Regions from separate parts of the Cytobacillus sp. IB215316 genome, predicted to be linked through region 4. Evidence: predicted binding sites of a transcription regulator. Region 4 holds the regulator's gene; each other region holds the start of a gene.
What was found. Region 4 encodes Rex, which represses fermentation and respiration genes when NADH is low (regulators of the CRP and FNR family bind a similar motif). Its sites were predicted from a motif close to TTGTGAAATATTTCACAA; they were not measured.
Positions count from the first base shown of each region.

Region 1 (4,753 bases), on a different contig from region 4:
TATTTTTATTTAAAAAACAAACAAAGCCGTTGAAATTTTACTCGTCGTAAAATTTCAACGGCTTTTTCATTACAGAAGTGAGTTTTGTCCCAGCCTCCTTTCAATTTTGTGAAGTAGCTGTGTTTAGGCTCGTAGCCTTGAATCAGAAATGAGGCTCTTTTCTCCACACGAATTTCAGCACAACACATCTTGATTTGACATACATTATTAAGGCCAATATTAATTCCTATGGAGGGAAATAGCAATGAGTGTGATGCATCAAAGAAACAATAGGTACCCATTCCCGCCAGTTTGGCGACCACCAGTTCCACGACCACCATTTTCGCAAGGGCCTTTTGTACCTTTTCAACCTACTAGTCCAATTCCACCTACGACACCATTTGCACCATTTTCAATTTCACCAGGAATTCCTGCCGCTCCTGTAACACCGTTTCGGCCAAGGCCAAGACCAAGACCAAATACGTTTCAGCCGTATCCAACACCATACCCATTACAACAACCTAATATGCAGCAACCTCAGCCTGGTTTCGGATCTATCATGAATCATTTCAAAAAAGATGACGGTTCTTATGACTATAGTAAGATGATGAATACAGCAGGACAAATGATGGGGGCGATGAATCAGTTTAATTCTGCTTTTAAAGGTTTTTCATCATTAATAAATCTATGACCATCTTTGCCGCATAGAAATGTTCCGAACGTAGTTTGAACCTTGAGAAAATGGTTAACTGCTAATTGATAGGATGACTCTTTGTTAAATGGGCAGAAGCTATATTGGTTCGGGGAATTTCTGCCCTGTAAGTCATCCTCTCTGCTCTAATGTTTTTCTAATTCAACTCTTTCACGTCTACAATGTAAAGCATAGTTAGCTGCTTCTAGATTTGAAATGGCTAGTGAATTTTCCATGCTGTGAAAATCGCCATTTTGAAATGCTTTAAGCTTATTGATTAAGATAGGAAGAACGTCTTCTACTTGACAACCGTTTATCCCATTCTTATCGATAGCACCATCTTGAAATTTAATATTAATAAAATTATCATTGTTACGTGTCAGCTTCATCACCCCATGACCTTTATTATTGACTACTCATTATTACTAATACAGTAACTCATAAACCTCATTCAATTGCTCTACACGTTTGAAATCTTGTTCATCTAAAGCATATATTATTTCATCAGGTAAAACCTCATCTAAAAATGATATTTCTTCTTCATTTAATTCTTTAACAAAATCCCCTTCACTGCGATACGTTTTTGCAAGAAGTTTTTCATATATTTGTTCCGATATATTGTGTTTATCTAAATAGTTTGATAATGTTTCTTGTAAATATCTTAATGTCTTATCCATAATGTTTGACACACCTTTTATGTTTTATCAAAATACTCCGTAAACTCTTCAACATCTTTCACATTTTCATTATAATAGGGATTTTCCTCAACACTCGTTTCAGGATCAAGATTTGTCTTGATTACTAATCTTGGCTCTTCTGATGGGTCTAGATGAGTTTCAGTTTGTATATGTTCTGGATTTTCATTCTTTTTATTCACTACATCCACCTCCTACATATAACTTGCTTTTAATTTTTAAAAATATGTAATTTATAGTATGAAATATGAGGTGTATAATCTTTTTTCATGCGTCACAGACTATGTATTGGAGCAAAGGTCATGTCAATCCGTTGCTCCAAATGAATTGAAAAAGGAGGAGCATAGGTGACAAAGAAGCAAAATAAACCACAAAAAACAAACATGGAATTTGGAAACCAATTTACACAAAAACGTCCTAAAAAGGAAATGAATAATAAAAACGATAACTAGGAGGAATATGAATGACTAATCAAAACAATAACCGAAAGAGACAAAATAAATATCCGAACAATAGGAATGAGACTGAATTTGCTAATGAGCAGTCCATTCAACATGATTCAACTCCAGAAAATAATCCGAAATACGGAAGTGAATCTCACAAAAATTCCTAATGGAATACATAAAAAGCAGCGAATGAATATTTTCTTCGCTGCTTTTTTATATAGTATTGATTTTTTCACTTCTTCTTTGATATACATACACTAGCGTTCGTGGAACTTTATCTACTCTTAGAATTATTGAGTTGTATTTATACTCATCATTCTGTTTAATAGCAAGAAGGTTTACGAAAGAGCTGTTCTATTCCTGAATGGATATCCGCTTGCGTTGTTGGCGTGGAATACGTATATCTAGTAGGCCGTCCCTAAATGTTGCCGTTACGTTTTGCTCTGGGATTTTGTAGGGAACGTGAACGGTTCTTGAAGCCTGTTGGAATGTATGCATTTTTTGGAATGTTTGTTGTTTATCATTTGACTCTTCAATTATTTCGCTGTTATTAAGTGAGATCGTTACATAATGTTCGAAGAATTCAAGGCTTATTTGCTCTCGCTTAACACCAGGTAATTCTGCATTAATAACATACTCTTTATCTGTTTCAAATGTTCGTATAGGTATTTGTTGAATGAAGAGGGGCTCTCTAAGTAGGTCATCAAGAGACTCAAATATCCGTTTAAAAGGATTTTCACTAATGAATTCATTCATCGATTTGATTAAGCCATTGAATTCGTTCTCTAGATTTTTAGATAATTTATTATTGTCTGAACTCACAACTTTCACCTCAATTAAAAAAGTTTATTCGCTATAACTTATGCGCTTCGTTCGGAAAGGGCACAAAAAAACACACAAAGTATCTCATGTCATGTAATGAAAAAATGGTATAAATGTGAACATTTTGTAAATTATGCAAAAAAGTGATTAACATCACAATTGATAGTATGCGAAAGATGTATGCTAAAACATGAAAATTCCGTTTTTAAAGGGGAGATAGACATGTTTTGTTATCAATGTGAACAAACTCCATCAGGAGGGTGTAAAGTGGTTGGTGTATGTGGAAAGGATGAAACGATCGCAAGCTTACAAGATACAATCGTATTTGGTTTAAAGGGCATAGCTGCATACCGGACACATGCTAATCAACTTGGATATACCGATCCATTTGTTGATGCAACGACTCATGAAGCACTTTATATGACGTTAACGAATTCAAATTTTAATGTTGAAGAACATATTGATATGGCAATGAAGGTAGGGCAAGCAGCAGTTCGTATCATGGACGTACTTGATAAAGCTCATACTGAACGTTTAGGTATACCCCAGCCAATAACAGTTTCTCAAAATAAAATTGAAGGAAAGTGTATCGTAGTAACTGGTCATAATTTATTTGCTTTGCAAGAGTTGCTTGAGCAAACAAAAGGGAAAGGGATAAACATTTATACTCACTCAGAAATGCTCCCTGCACATGGTTATCCAGAATTAAAAAAATATCAGCATTTAAAAGGGAATATAGGAAAAGCATGGTATGATCAACGTAGATTATTTGAAAAGTTTCCTGGTGCTATTTTAGCAACCACAAACTGTGTAATGCCGATTAAGGGTACGTATGCAGATCGAATGTATTCATATGAAGTAGCTGGCTTGGAAAATGTTCAAAAAATAGAGAATGATGATTTCACTCCTTTAATAAATAGAGCACTCCAATTACCAGATGCAAACATTGAATCAGAACAAACATTAGTAACCGGCTTCCATCATGAAACAGTATTAGGCTTGGCACCTGAAGTTATCCAAGCAGTTAAGGATGGCAAAATTAAAAGGTTTTTTGTTATAGCTGGATGCGATGCTCCAGGAAAAGGTGGAGAGTACTACCGAGAGCTAGCTACATCTTTGCCACCAGAAACAGTTATCTTAACTACATCTTGTGGGAAGTTTCGTTTTAATGATGTAGACTATGGCACGGTACCAGGGACAGAAATTCCTCGCTATATTGATTTAGGTCAATGTAATAATTCAGGCTCAACGGTAAAAATAGCACTTGCTTTAGCTGATGCTTTTCAATGTGAAGTAAATGATTTACCAATCAGTATTGTTCTTTCTTGGTTCGAACAAAAAGCCGTAGCAATTTTACTTGGTTTATTTAGTTTAGGCATTAAAGATATTCGCATTGGGCCTAAGCCACCAGAGTTTATTTCTGAGGGAGTCCTGAACGTTTTACAAGAAACATTCAACCTCCAATTAATTGATAATGCGCAGGACGATATGGAACAAATGTTATCCTTAACCATTTAGTTCACTAAGGTAAGTTTGTTTTTTCGGATGACCAATTTACACTCACTCTGAGTAATAACAGTTTGGGAACATGAAAAATGAGTTGCTGCTCTAGCAACTCATCTTTTTGGTTGTCTTTGCATTAATTGTTGTTTTCGTAAAAGAGCTAAATTTGTATATAACCTGCGATTCGGATGTTTTTCTATCTTCAAAGTTTTGGACTTCATATAGAACTTTACCTTATTGTCCATTTCGTAATCGCTTTTAAAAAGAGCTTTTAGCCTTTAACTCACAAGATTTCTGATTCGAACTTGCTTACATCAATAACAAGGTTGCCATCGCAATTCACTGTAATATATCCTTGTTTTTTAAGCTTTGTGATCGTTCTACTTATTGTTTCCCTAGTCGTACCAATCATATTAGCTAGTTCCTTATTGGTGAATTGGGTCGACAGCACTCTAGTATGGTTATCAACTTCCGTTCCGTGAGTTTCTGAAAGTCTTAATAACAGCTTAACGATTTGTTCATATGTATTATTTAAAATTTGTTCTTCAAGTCTCTTTTGTAAATCTATAATTTTTTCACCCATCACTCTAAATAGTTTAATACAAACTTCTGGATGT
Region 1 is NZ_JAXBMC010000017.1:597-5,349, forward strand. It holds gene SLH48_RS19070 (YppG family protein) at 245-670, shown strand; gene SLH48_RS19075 (hypothetical protein) at 817-1,059, opposite strand; gene SLH48_RS19080 (sigma-G-dependent sporulation-specific acid-soluble spore protein CsgA) at 1,096-1,347, opposite strand; gene SLH48_RS19085 (hypothetical protein) at 1,365-1,547, opposite strand; gene SLH48_RS19090 (hypothetical protein) at 1,829-1,978, shown strand; gene SLH48_RS19095 (Hsp20/alpha crystallin family protein) at 2,166-2,633, opposite strand; gene hcp (hydroxylamine reductase) at 2,856-4,151, shown strand; gene SLH48_RS19105 (Crp/Fnr family transcriptional regulator) at 4,420-4,753, opposite strand, start outside.
Region 1: hcp (hydroxylamine reductase) is a predicted target of Rex. The motif match lies at 2,775-2,792, and genes of this name have one in related genera.

Region 2 (4,753 bases), on a different contig from region 4:
GAAAATGTGTTGCAGTTGGACTACCTCCTGAAATGATTGAAATACCAATATTTGATACAGTTTTAAATGCTGTTAGTGTAGTAGGATCGATTGTTGGGACTAGAAAGGACTTACAAGAGGCTTTACAATTTGCTGCAGATGGAAAAGTGAAAACAACGGTCACGAAAGCTAAGTTAGAAGATATTAACGAAATATTTGCTGATCTTGAAGCGGGCAAAATTAACGGACGAGTTGTTATGGAAATATAAAAAGGCTCTTTTAGTAAACTTTTTATTTGTTGCTATTGTTATCCAATTAGTACCAAAAAAAGTGGTTCAACATGGTTAGTCATTGTTGTACAAAAGAAAAGATGCCACGAACTCTAGTTGAGTACGTGTTTGGTTCTTAGTACGAAAAGCAACAATTAATGCGAAAATAGCCTATAAGTAGAAGAAAGCTCAAAAGCAAAAATTGCTTTTGAGCTTTACTATATTTATAAGGTTGCTTCAGCTGCATCAACGGTATGTTTTAATAACATTGAAATAGTTACAGGTCCAACGCCTCCTGGAACTGGTGTGATTGCACTAGCATATTGTAAACAGCTATCATAATCTGCATCACCAACATTTCCTTTGTTGTAACCCGCATCAAGCACGACAGCACCTTCTTTAAGCCATTCGCCTTTAATAAAATTAGGTTTGCCAACTGCAGCAACGACAATATCTGCTTGTTTAATAATATCTGCTAAATTTTGTGTTTTTGAATGACATGTCGTTACAGTCGCATTCCTGTTGAGCAGCATCATTGACACTGGTTTTCCTAATATAGGGCTTCGTCCAACAACAACGGCATGTTTACCTTCAATTGGCAAGGAATAAAAATCAATAATTTCTAAAATAGCTGCAGGTGTACAAGAAGGATATTTTCCAAAGCCAAACGATGTTTGTCCAAAACCGAGACTAGTAACACCATCTACATCTTTTTCAATATCAATTGCTTCAAAGGCAGCCCGTTCATCTATTTGGCTTGGCACTGGGTGCTGCAATAAGATGCCATGTGTAGAAGGATCATTATTAAGCTCCTGAATGATTTGTAATAGTTCTTCAGTTTGAGTTTCTTTTGGTAGATGAATGCGTTTTGAGAAAATGCCTAACCGGTCGCACGCATTCCCTTTCATTTTTACATAAGTGGCAGAAGAAGGATCATCTCCAACTAAAATTGTAGCTAAACAAGGAATAACGCCTCGCTCTTTTAATGCAGATACACGCATTGTTAAGCTGTCTTTTACAGAATTGGCAACCTTAGTTCCATCTAAAATCAATTTTTCTTCCAACTTTATCCCTCCTATATTATATACAAAGAGGCTGGAGAAAACGTAATAGTGCTTAATAGTCTAATATTTTCATGTATTCCTGTTTATTAAGAAAAGCCTAATTTGTTTTAATGTATGGTTCCTACATTCATATCAATAAAAACTCTTAGACTAAATTTGGCACATACGCTGATCCAGATGCCTCTGCCCAGACGACACGGCAATTTCTTTTACAGCTCCCTCGTGGTTCATTCCACAATTGTCGTCAGTAACTGTAAAGAATAACGGCTCTTTTTTCGTAAACTTTGTTGCTAATGTAAAAACAGTATGCTGAGGATATCATGCAGCTTTCAAGTAATTAATTAAATGAATAGGCTCCATGTACGCTCGTTAATATACTGTATTTTCTTTGTACAAGAAGCAACAGTCAATGCAAGATATGATAGACCATGTTCATTGTATAATAAATCACGAACAATATCTACAAAATCATATCCTAATGTTCAGTTTTTTTATGTGTAAATCAAATTAATGTCACATTTCACGAACCCACTGTGATATTTTGTTGGTCAAGTCTTGAGAAGTGTCTGCATTTGTATGGGATTTGAGTGAAGAATTAAGTATGCTTTTAAGCGTTTCAGCGTCCAGTTCATAATCAACTTTGAAAGACCACTCAATAATGGGAATGGCGATAATAGTATACTCTTCTTTTTTATTTTCGTATAAGTATATTTTTTCTTGTTGGTTATTGATTATAGCTTTGCGAATTTTCATCTTCATCATCCTTATTATCTATAATGTATGTTTTAGTAAATAGTAGCCTGCTCTGTACAAATCTGTTGTTGCTATCATTATGCACAACGGAAGCAGCTCTTCTATACATTTATTTTTGATGAATTTCTATGATTTGTAAAGTCTGTATTAATGAATTTCATAAAAAACGAAATAAATGAATGCGTTTTCAATTATGTGAATAGGTGTGGCAGTTTTGTGAAATAAATGTGAAGTTTTATTTTGAAATTGTCAAAAAGTATCTTGTAGTGATGTTAATTAATGTGAGATTTATCACATTTTTCAATTATTTAAAATGGTACTTTTATTATGATAGTAATGTTTTTAAGATCTTTGCTCAAGGAGGGGGGATCATTCTGAAAGGTATGAATCTGCTAAAAACATTAATAGGTGGTCTAGCTGCTTACGAATTACTTTCACTTATGAAAGGTGGAAACAAAACTGTTCTTCGTCCTCCTGGAGCAGCTGAAGAAGATGAATTTTTAGCACTATGTGTACGTTGTGGAAAGTGTAATCAAGCATGTCCGTATGACAGCATTAAGATGGGTACTGAGGCGCATGGTTTCGGCTTAGGTACACCATTTATTGAAGCTAGAGAAAATCCTTGTAGATTATGTGAAGATTTCCCTTGTGTTGAGGTTTGTCCTACAACTGCCTTATCTGGAATTAACCAAGTTGAAGACGTTCAAATGGGAACAGCAATCATTGATCCCGAGCATTGTATCGCTTATGAGGGGATGCGTTGTGAAGTATGTTATCGCGAATGTCCGCTTATTGATGAAGCGATTAAATTAGATATTTACCTAAAACCCGGTGACGATATTCATGCAGTGTTCGCCCCAATCATTGATGTCGATAAATGTGTAGGATGTGGGATTTGTGAACAAAGATGTGTTGTTGACAATCCTGTTGCAATTCGTGTGAAGCCACGAGAAGTAAGAGGATTGTTTTAGCTTTTATAAAAAGAAACAGAATTTGTAATGGGGGAGGAGTTATTTAATGGAGTTAACACGCAGATCTTTATTAAAAGCAACTGCAGTTTCCGCAACATTAGCAGTTGCAGGCTGTAAAAAGGATGAAGCGACAACACCAGTAGAACCACAAAATGATCCTGTCGTACAGGAAATGGATAACGTTGAACCTGATGAATGGAAATCAACGGTATGTCGCTTCTGTGGGACTGGTTGTGGAGTACTCGTTGGTGTAAAAGATGGTAAAGTTGTTGCCACAAAAGGTGATCCTGACAACCGTTCGAGTCGTGGCTTAAATTGTATTAAAGGGTATTACGTAGGAAAGATTCTTTTTGGCAAAGATCGCTTAACGAAGCCATTAATTAGAGAAGACAAAAGTAAAAAAGGGACGATGGAAGGTTTTCGAGAGGCATCTTGGGAAGAAGCTTTAGATTTAGTTGCAAATAAATTAAAAGAGAATCACGCTAAAGACCCTAAATCTATTGCCTTTTGGGGATCAGGTCAACAGACGATCACTGAAGGGTATGCATCAGTGAAGTTATGGAAAATAGGATTGTTAAATAATAATATTGATCCAAATGCACGTCTTTGTATGGCAAGTGCAGTTGCTGGATTTATGAAGACATTCCAATCAGATGAACCAATGGGATCTTATCGTGATTTAGATGAAGCTGATGTTTTTGTCACATGGGGAGCAAATATGGCAGAGATGCACCCAGTTCTATATTCACGTCTAACTGCAAGAAAATTAAGTGGTACGAATGTCAAACATTATGACTTAACAACGAGACCATCCCGTACTTCTGAAACTGCGGAATCCGTACTTGTCTTTAGACCGCAAACGGATTTAGCTATTGCGAATGCTATCGCCAACTATCTCATAGTCAATGATGCGTATGACAAGAAGTTTGTTGAAGAACATTGTCAGTTCAAAGCAGGTACCGAAAACCTTGGTCATACATTCGATGACAATTATGAAGCTACAGAGGTTGGAAAGGTTGCAGGGAAAGACTGGAATATAACATTTGAAGAATATAAACAAATGGTGAGTGAATACACGCTTGAAAAGGCCGCAGAATTATCTGGTGTTCCAGCTGAACAGATTGAAGAATTAGCAAAAGAGTTCGCTGATCCGAATAAAAAAATCATGTCACTTTGGACGATGGGAATGAACCAGCATACAAGAGGGACTTGGATTAACAATTTAGTATACAACCTTCACCTTATGACTGGTAAAATAAGTAAACCTGGTAACGGCCCATTTTCATTAACGGGCCAACCAAGTGCGTGTGGGACAGCTCGAGAGGTTGGTGTATTTGCACATCGTCTACCAGCTGACTTAGAGGTGAAAAAACCGGAACATAGACAATTTAGTGAATTGATTTGGAATCTTCCAAAAGGATACTTAGATCCGATTGAAACACCAGGATATCATACGGTCAAAATGTTCCGAGAATTGGGTAACGGAAATGTTAAGTTTATGTGGAGTATGTCAAACAACTGGGGACAAACGATGCCTAAGCTCAACCGCTTCAGAGGGAATGACCCTGACGGAAAAGGTGTGAAGGATGGATTTATCGTCGTATCTGAAGTTTATCCGACTCGTTCAACTGAGATGGCAGATGTTGTTTTTCCAGCATCCATGTGGGTGGAGAGAGAAGGACAATTTGGTAATGCTGAAAGACGTAGTAATGTTTTT
Region 2 is NZ_JAXBMC010000009.1:114,113-118,865, reverse strand. It holds gene adhP (alcohol dehydrogenase AdhP) at 1-248, shown strand, start outside; gene SLH48_RS14850 (bifunctional 5,10-methylenetetrahydrofolate dehydrogenase/5,10-methenyltetrahydrofolate cyclohydrolase) at 473-1,312, opposite strand; ZMP/ZTP riboswitch at 1,491-1,574, opposite strand; gene SLH48_RS14845 (YueH family protein) at 1,826-2,065, opposite strand; gene SLH48_RS14840 (4Fe-4S dicluster domain-containing protein) at 2,449-3,036, shown strand; gene napA (nitrate reductase catalytic subunit NapA) at 3,083-4,753, shown strand, end outside.
Region 2: SLH48_RS14840 (4Fe-4S dicluster domain-containing protein) is a predicted target of Rex. The motif match lies at 2,345-2,362, and genes of this name have one in related genera.

Region 3 (4,753 bases), on a different contig from region 4:
AATTGTATATGTCTATTTTAGCTAGGGTATTTTGTAATCCTTAAAAAAGTTTATGAACTATCATTGTATTCTTTATTGAATTATGAGAATATATTAAAAATAATTAGGCATGTATAGTACATAAATTTTTATAAAGGAGAAAGTGTATGAACAATTCGATACAGGATACGCTCAATCAATATAGTGAAAAACAACAGAACCGTGGCAGACTTTTAATTAGTTGTGCAGACAAGCAAGGAATCGTGGCGGCAGTTTCAAAGTTTTTGTTTAACCATGGTGCAAACATTATTGAATCAAGTCAATACTCAACAAATCCAGAAGGTGGCGTCTTTTTTATTAGAATTGAATTTGAATGTCCAGACTTGCTACATAAAGGGAGTGTTATGAAAAAGCAGTTCCAAAGCATTGCTGATCAATTTTCCATGGAGTGGCAACTTACATTCGTTCATGAATTAAAGAAAACAGCCATTTTCGTTTCTAAGGAGCTTCATTGTCTGCAGGAACTTTTATGGGAATGGCAAAATAGAGATTTGATGACGAATATTGCGTTAGTCATTAGTAATCATGAAGATGCAAGGGAAATAGTCGAATCTTTAGATATACCTTTCTATTATATCCCTGCAAGTAAAGACAATAGGAAAGAGGTAGAAAGTACTCAGCTTCAATTGTTAAAAGAGTATGAGGTAGATCTGATAATATTAGCTAGATATATGCAAATATTGACATCAGAATTTGTTGAATCATATCCTAATCAAATCATTAACATCCATCATTCGTTCTTACCAGCATTTGTCGGAGCAAGACCGTATGACAGAGCATACCAAAGAGGTGTAAAGCTCATTGGAGCTACATCCCACTATGTTACGAATGACCTTGATGAAGGACCGATCATCGAGCAAGATATTATGAGAGTTAACCACCGTGATAATGTTGAGTCCTTGAAGAAAATAGGCAGTTCTATTGAAAGAAGTGTTCTTGCTCTAGCAGTTAAATGGCACCTAGAAGATCGAGTGATTGTTTACAAAAACAAAACCATTGTATTTTAAAATTTTGTAGTAGTTAACGTAGTTGACTATATATGAATGTTAAGGTTGTTATTATAGAGAGAGGTGAGAATCAGCACCTCTCCTCAAAATGTTGTTAAATAGCTTTAACTACTGTTGCAAGTATGACAACCAGTAGTATAAATAACACAAGAATTAACGCAAACCCAGTACCCACTGAGTCACCAACAAGGACAGGTTGATTGTAACAGGGTGCAGAATTTGTACAACCTCTCTCGTAGCCGTATCTGTAGGCAGAGTGTCTAACATCAGGTACAGCCCCGTAGTTGTATCCAGTATATCCTTGAGCTCCCCCATAATTATGCATAAACTAACCTCCCTTTCTTCTCCATATATGTGTATGAAAGAATGGGCAAATTGTCTATAAGAATACAGATTATTTATATTTTATTGATGATCCTTCATTACAACATGTTGAATATTTATATAGTATTAAGTCGAATTATGTAACTGCTACAACCTCTAATTTCTTCCATGTCAATACAATTAATCCGTGAAAAAATTCACAATGTCGTCAATAACGATCCGTTATATACACCATATTAATAGTATAATTGGTAATAAATAAACAATTAATTCTTATTTTCTTACTCTGAGTTGTGAAACAATTCACAAATGAAATCGCTTTAATGAAAATTTAATGATAATAATGGAGGAAGTTAACATGGACAAAATGAGCACAATGATAAAAGAAACTGCATGGGAGAATTTTAACGAAGGAACTTGGATGCATGCCATTGATGTAAGAGACTTTATTCAAAATAATGTGACACCATATACAGGTAATGAAGATTTTCTTGCTCTTCCAACAGCAAAAACATCTAGCTTATGGGAAGAAGTTTTAGAGTTAACGAAAAAAGAACGAAAAAATGGTGGTGTACTGGATGTTGATACTAAAACAGTATCTACCATTACTTCTCATAGGCCAGGATATATAAATAAAGATTTAGAAAGTGTTGTTGGTTTGCAAACTGATGCACCGCTAAAGCGCTCTATACAACCATTCGGTGGTATTCGAATGGTGAAGGATGCATGTAACGCATATGGATTTACGCTTGAACCAGAAGTAGAGAAAATTTTTACTGAGTACCGCAAAACCCATAACCAAGGAGTATTTGATGTGTATACTCCTGAAATGAGAAAGGCTAGAAAAGCTGGGATCATTACTGGACTACCTGATGCATATGGGAGAGGGCGAATTATCGGTGACTACCGTCGAGTAGCTTTATACGGTGTAGATCGATTAATGGATGAAAAAAGAAAAGCCCATGCCAAACTTGAAAATGATATGATGAGTGACGCAGTGATTCGTGATCGTGAAGAAATTTCTGAACAGTTTAGGGCATTACAAGAACTGAAGGATATGGCAGCTTCTTACGGATTTGACATTTCTAAGCCTGCCAAAAATGCACGCGAAGCAATTCAATGGTTGTATTTTGCCTATCTTGCTGCGATAAAAGAACAAAATGGTGCTGCTATGAGTCTAGGGCGCGTCTCAACATTCTTAGATATTTATTTTGAAAGAGAATTGAATAATGGAACGATGACTGAGTCAGAGATACAAGAGACAGTTGACCATTTTGTTATGAAGCTAAGGATGGTTCAATTTTTACGTACGCCAGATTACAACGAATTATTTAGCGGTGATCCAACGTGGGTCACAGAATCAATTGGTGGCATGGGTTTAGATGGACGTCCCCTTGTGTCGAAAACATCATTTAGGTTTCTGCATACGTTAGATAATTTAGGACCAGCTCCTGAGCCGAATTTAACAGTATTATGGTCGACAGAGCTACCGGAACATTTCAAGCGTTATTGCTCAAAAATGTCTATTAAAACAAGCTCCATTCAATACGAAAATGATGATCTAATGCGTGAAGAATATGGTGATGACTATGGGATTGCATGCTGTGTGTCTGCCATGAAAATCGGTAAGCAAATGCAATTTTTTGGGGCTCGTGCGAATTTAGCGAAAGCTTTATTATATGCAATCAATGGTGGGATTGATGAAAAGTTAGGAGTGCAAGTGGGACCTAACTTTGAACCGATCAAAGCAGATATTCTACATTATGACGAAGTGTTTGAAAAATATGATAAGATGCTAGATTGGCTTGCAAAATTATACATGAATACATTAAATGTAATTCACTATATGCATGATAAATATTCATACGAACGGATTGAAATGGCTCTACATGATGAAGAAATATTACGAACGATGGCATGTGGTATTGCTGGGTTGTCTGTTGTAGCAGATTCATTAAGTGCCATTAAGTATGCAAAAGTGCGTCCAATTAGAAATGAATATGGAATCGCTGTAGATTTTGAAATCGAAGGTGACTACCCTCAGTTCGGAAACGATGATGATCGAGTTGATTCAATTGCAACAGAGTTAGTTGAGAATTTCATGAATAAGTTACGCCAGCACCCGACTTATCGAAATTCACTGCCTACTCAATCTATTTTAACGATCACATCAAATGTGGTGTATGGTAAAAAAACAGGTACAACTCCTGATGGTAGAAAAGCTGGTGAACCATTTGCACCAGGAGCAAACCCTTTACATGGACGTGATAAAAAAGGTGCATTAGCTTCGCTGAATTCAGTAGCTAAGCTTCCTTACGATGACTGTTTAGATGGAATCTCCTGTACTTTTTCAATGGTTCCAAAATCTCTCGGAAAAGAAGCTGACACGAGAATAAGAAACCTTGTTTCGATTTTAGATGGTTATATGAGACAAGAGGGACATCATATTAATGTAAATGTATTTGAAAGAGAGCAATTACTAGATGCAATGGAGCATCCAGAAAAATATCCACAATTAACGATTCGTGTCTCTGGCTATGCCGTAAACTTTATTAAATTAACTCGTGAGCAACAGATAGACGTAATTAATAGAACATTCCATGAAAGTATGTGATCAGCATGAAAGGACGAATTCACTCAGTTGAAACTTGTGGTACAGTAGATGGACCAGGATTGCGTTATATCGTATTCACACAAGGCTGTCCGTTACGTTGTATTTATTGCCACAACCCAGATACTTGGAAAGTAGCTGGAGGTAAAGAAGAAGATACGAATGACTTAATTGAAGATATAAAAAAATATATGTCCTATATGAGTTTTTCAAATGGTGGTGTTACTGTAAGTGGTGGAGAACCACTAATTCAAGCTGATTTTATCATTGATTTATTTAAGAAATGTAAAGCACTGGGCATTCATACAGCATTAGATACAGCGGGATCTGTAATACCTGCAAATATAGATGAGATATTAGATTTAACTGACCTTGTTCTTCTGGATATTAAACATATAGATGAACAAAAACATCAAGACATTACAGGTTTATCTAATAAAAATACGATTTCATTTGCAAACCGTTTAAATGATAAGGGAATTCCTATATGGGTTAGGCATGTGCTCGTTCCAGGGTATACAGATCAGGAACAAGATTTAGACCGACTTGGACAATTTATAGGTACGTTATCGAATGTTGAAAAGGTAGAAATACTACCTTATCATAAAATGGGTGAATATAAATGGAAAGCACTTTGTTTGGACAATGAATTAATTGATACAAATCCACCTTCAGCCGAAGAGGTTGACAAAGCATACAAAATAGTTACATCGTACTCACCTACACTTATGAAATGATTAAAAAAAGAAGTAACACTAAACATCGTGTTACT
Region 3 is NZ_JAXBMC010000002.1:600,063-604,815, reverse strand. It holds gene purU (formyltetrahydrofolate deformylase) at 147-1,046, shown strand; gene SLH48_RS07090 (YjcZ family sporulation protein) at 1,141-1,371, opposite strand; gene pflB (formate C-acetyltransferase) at 1,738-3,984, shown strand; gene pflA (pyruvate formate-lyase-activating protein) at 3,990-4,718, shown strand.
Region 3: pflB (formate C-acetyltransferase) is a predicted target of Rex. The motif match lies at 1,662-1,679, and genes of this name have one in related genera.

Region 4 (4,753 bases):
GAATAGCTCCTGGATAGCCGAGTAAATATTGCTCTAACCAAGTGAGTGTATCAATGTCAAGGTGGTTAGTCGGCTCATCTAGTATTAATAAATTAGGCTTTGATAATAATAGCTTCCCTAAAGCAAGCCTCGTTTTTTGACCACCACTTAATGATGATATAGGTGTCGAATAATTGAAGCTTGAAAACTGGAGTCCATGTAGAACAGCTCGTACATCAGCTTCATATTGATAGCCACCTTGTTCTTTATATTGAATTTGCAAATGATCATACTCTTTTAATAGTTTGTCGTAATCTGCCTTGTTTGACATTAGGCTTTGATTGGACATTTTCTCTTCCAGTTCACGTAATTCTATCTCCATTTTTTTTAACGGTTCAAACACGGTTAACATTTCTTCCCAAATAGATAAGTCTGAATCTAAGCCACTATGTTGTGCTAAATATCCAATAGAAATGTCTTTCGGTTTCATGACGCTTCCGCTATCATGAGACATATAACCTGCTATTATTTTCAATAAAGTTGATTTTCCAGCGCCGTTACGGCCAACGACAGCAATCCTATCTTTCAATTGTACTTCTAGCTTTATATTCGATAAAATAAGATCAGATCCAAAATATTTTGTGAGCTGATTCACTTGTAACACTATCATGTTAGTTCACCTCTGTTATAATAGTTTTAGTGTATCTTAAAATGTATGAAATGAGCAATATTCTTTCACTGGATTCCAATGTTTACTTATCAAAGGCTTGTGAAATGCATATTTTTAATAATAGTTTAGCTTATTTTGTATGCGCTTTCTTACTGGAGTCATATTAAACTTAGGTTGTAGACGTTATAGGCTCTTTTCGTAAACTTTGTTGCTATTGTGAATAATTTAGGACAGCAAAAAATGAACTTATGCAATTGACCTCATTTATAATGAGAAAAGGTGCCTACAACCGCTAAGTTTATACGTATTTATTTCTTAGAACGAAAAGCAACAATTAATGCGAAAACAGCAGCCATGTACTGAGACACAAATACGAATTATTATATCGTTTGTTGCAGCTTCTCATCATTAAAACTATGACAAAGGGCTAAATTATTCGTTACAATTCACCATTTATGAAAAAAGCCATGTACTCAAAAGGTGATAGAAATGACCTTGGATGTACATATAGTTTTCACGCCTTGTTAAAGTAACGACAGGATTGTAAAAATAGTGTAGTATAGTCATATTGAGAGGTGAAAAGCAAGTGTCTTCATTTACACATTTTAATGATCAAGGTAGAGCAAAGATGGTTGATATTTCTGAAAAGGGCGAAACATTAAGAACTGCTATAGCGAGATCAAGTATCTCAGTTAATCAAAAAATTTATGAACAGATTATTCATTCAAAAATAAAAAAAGGGGATGTGTTAGCTGTAGCTCAAGTGGCTGGTATTATGGCTGCAAAAAAAACAGCAGATATTATCCCAATGTGTCACCCAATTAGTTTAAAGGGTGTCGATATCACGTTTACATGGGAAGAAGAAAAGCAATTATACAAGCTTATTATTATCGTAGAAGTTAAAACTAAAGGTAGTACAGGTGTTGAAATGGAAGCTCTAACTGCTGCTAGTACGTGTGCCCTAACTGTTTATGATATGTGTAAAGCAGTTGATAAAGGTATGGTTATTGGTCCAACTTATTTATTAGAGAAGACTGGTGGAAAGAACGGAGACTTTATTAGAGAGCAGTGAATGAATAGCTGTTTGAATGTGGGGGAATAGAAGTGAATAACGAACAAACAAAAATTCCACAAGCTACTGCAAAACGTTTACCATTGTATTATCGTTTCATAAAAAATCTTCATGCTGCAGGTAAGCAGCGCGTATCTTCTGCTGAATTAAGCGAGGCTGTAAAAGTAGATTCTGCAACAATACGTAGAGATTTTTCGTATTTTGGTGCTTTAGGTAAAAAAGGATATGGTTATAATGTTAATTACTTATTAACGTTTTTTCGACAAACACTAGATCAAGATGAACTAACAAAAGTGGTGTTAATCGGGGTTGGGAATTTAGGTACTGCATTTTTAAATTACAACTTTATTAAAAATAATAATATGAAAATTGAACTTGCATTTGATGTTGATGAGCAAAAAATTGGCACTACAGTTGGAGATGTTCCTATTTATCATATGGATGACTTAGAAAAATATATTACCAAGGATGTAAGTGTCGCCATCTTAACTGTACCTGCACCAGTTGCGCAAGGGATGACTGACCGTTTAGTAGAAACAGGTATTAAGGGTATTTTGAATTTTACGCCAGCTCGAATTAATGTACCTGACCATATTAGGATTCATCACATTGATTTAGCAGTTGAATTACAATCTTTAGTTTATTTCCTTAAAAACTACCCAACTGAATAGTAGCTATATTGGCATTATGGTCGTTTACATGATCACGGAGTTATAAAAACAATATATGCTTTATAATGATAGATCAGGAAAATTATTTGTAATTTATGATGGAGGTGAGACCAATTAACATAGGAATTGGAAGTCTTATATTAATTTTAGTGATCGCACTCGTTATCTTTGGTCCAAATAAGCTTCCTCAATTAGGAAAAGCTGCTGGAGAAACACTTAGAGAATTTAAGAGAGCGGCACAAGATATTGCAAATGAAAATAATAAAAAGAAGTAACATTAGGATGAGAAAGTATGAATGATAGTAAAGAAATGTCTGTATACGATCATATAGGAGAGCTAAGGAAGCGTCTAATTATCGCAGCCGTTTTCTTTGTTATGGCTACAATTGGAAGCTTTTTTTTGGCTGAGCCAATCATTGTCTATTTACAACAGGCTGATGAAGCAAAAGAGCTGACGATGAATGCATTTTCCTTAACTGATCCAATAAAAATTTATATGCAATTTGCTTTTATTATAGCTTTTGTAATTACTGCACCAGTTATTTTATACCAGCTTTGGGCGTTTATTAGCCCAGGCTTATATGAAAAAGAACGGAAAATCACTTTAAGTTATATACCAATATCAGTGTTACTATTTTTAGGTGGGGTTTCATTTTCCTATTTTATTCTATTTCCATTTGTTATTGAGTTTATGACGAGGATATCTGAACGCCTAACGGTTAATCAAGTTATTGGGATAAATGAATATTTCCAATTTCTATTCAAAATCACTATTCCATTTGGAATATTGTTTCAGCTTCCTGTCGTTGTGATGTTTTTAACTAGACTTGGCATAGTCTCGCCTATGTTTTTAGCGAAAATAAGAAAATACGCATATTTTGTTTTACTAGTTATAGCAGCATTTATTACGCCACCAGAGCTCATTTCACATCTGATGGTGACGATACCTTTATTTATTCTATATGAAATAAGTATCTTTATCTCAAAAATAACCTTTCGCAAAGTGGAAAAACTAGAACAGGAACTCATGGCTGAAAATGAGTAACAACCAAACCATAAATCATAATAAAGGTAATCAAAGTGAGTTTTTACAAATTGTAGAGGCTCACTTTTTTTATAGTAAATCTAGCAGGTGTCATGTGAATATATTAAATATAAAGGTCGTATGATTAACTAATATTTAAGCTTTGAATAAATGAAGAAAGTAATGATGTAATGAGCAATAAAACAACAAAATTGTATGAGGTTGATTTATATAAACCTATTCAAGAGCATTTTACAGAACAGGGCTATGAAGTATATGGAGAAGTCAATCATTGTGATATAGCAGCTATAAAAGACGATGAGCTAGTTATCGTGGAGCTTAAGCTTAATTTAAGTATAAAGCTGTTAATACAAGCTACTAAAAGGCAGCGTTTATCCGATCAGGTGTACATTGCTATCCCGAGACCTAAATATTCTTTGCGTTCTAAAAAATGGCAGGATATTTGTTATTTGGTCAGAAGGTTAGAATTAGGCCTTATGATTGTAACTTTCAAAAAGGGTATTGCACAGGTAGAAATTATTATAGCTCCAGCAGACTTTGATCGGAAAAAAAGTATGCAAAGAAGCAAGAAAAAAAGAGATTTACTTTTAACTGAAATGCAAGGAAGGCATCGTAACCATAATGTTGGTGGGAGCAAGAATCAAAAAATTATAACGGCGTACAAAGAAAACTGTATTCATATTGCCTGTTGTCTCGAACGTTTCGACCAGTTATCAACAAGTGATCTTCGCGAGATGGGAACGGGTGACAAAACTGTATCCATTCTTAATAAAAATTATTACGGCTGGTTTGAAAGGGTGCGAAGAGGAACTTATACACTTAGTGATAAAGGCAAGAATGAGCTAATTTCATATCCACAACTTGTTCACTATTACGATGAATTAATAGCACATAAACTTGGTTAATACAGAGAAAGATATTTTGAATAACTGATATGTATATAGAGAAGAAAAGATCTCCCAAACATATTCGTGTTTGCTCTTATTACGAAAAGCAACAAATAATGTGATAACAGCCATAGAATAAAACAACCTTCCCATTAGCTAGGAAGGTTGTTTTAACTATTTTATTTTTTTCAGTTTGTTATGAAAGATAAACATACGAATAGCCACTCCAAAATCAAGGGTGGCTACAAAAGACAATATGAGAGTGGGGAAATTCCAAATTGTTTCTTGAGCTGATTGAATTGCGAGATATGTGAAAACGATCCCTATAAAACTATATATAAATCCAAAAAATAAAGGTGAGCGGCGCATATGTTAAAGTCCTCCAATAATCGACTGCATTTGTTCCAGTTGTTGTCGCATTTGTTCAAT
Region 4 is NZ_JAXBMC010000024.1:24,043-28,795, reverse strand. It holds gene SLH48_RS21115 (ABC-F family ATP-binding cassette domain-containing protein) at 1-649, opposite strand, end outside; gene moaC (cyclic pyranopterin monophosphate synthase MoaC) at 1,236-1,721, shown strand; gene SLH48_RS21105 (redox-sensing transcriptional repressor Rex) at 1,754-2,392, shown strand; gene SLH48_RS21100 (twin-arginine translocase TatA/TatE family subunit) at 2,497-2,667, shown strand; gene tatC (twin-arginine translocase subunit TatC) at 2,685-3,437, shown strand; gene SLH48_RS21090 (DUF2161 domain-containing phosphodiesterase) at 3,608-4,342, shown strand; gene SLH48_RS21085 (YdiK family protein) at 4,499-4,693, opposite strand; gene SLH48_RS21080 (CPBP family intramembrane glutamic endopeptidase) at 4,697-4,753, opposite strand, start outside.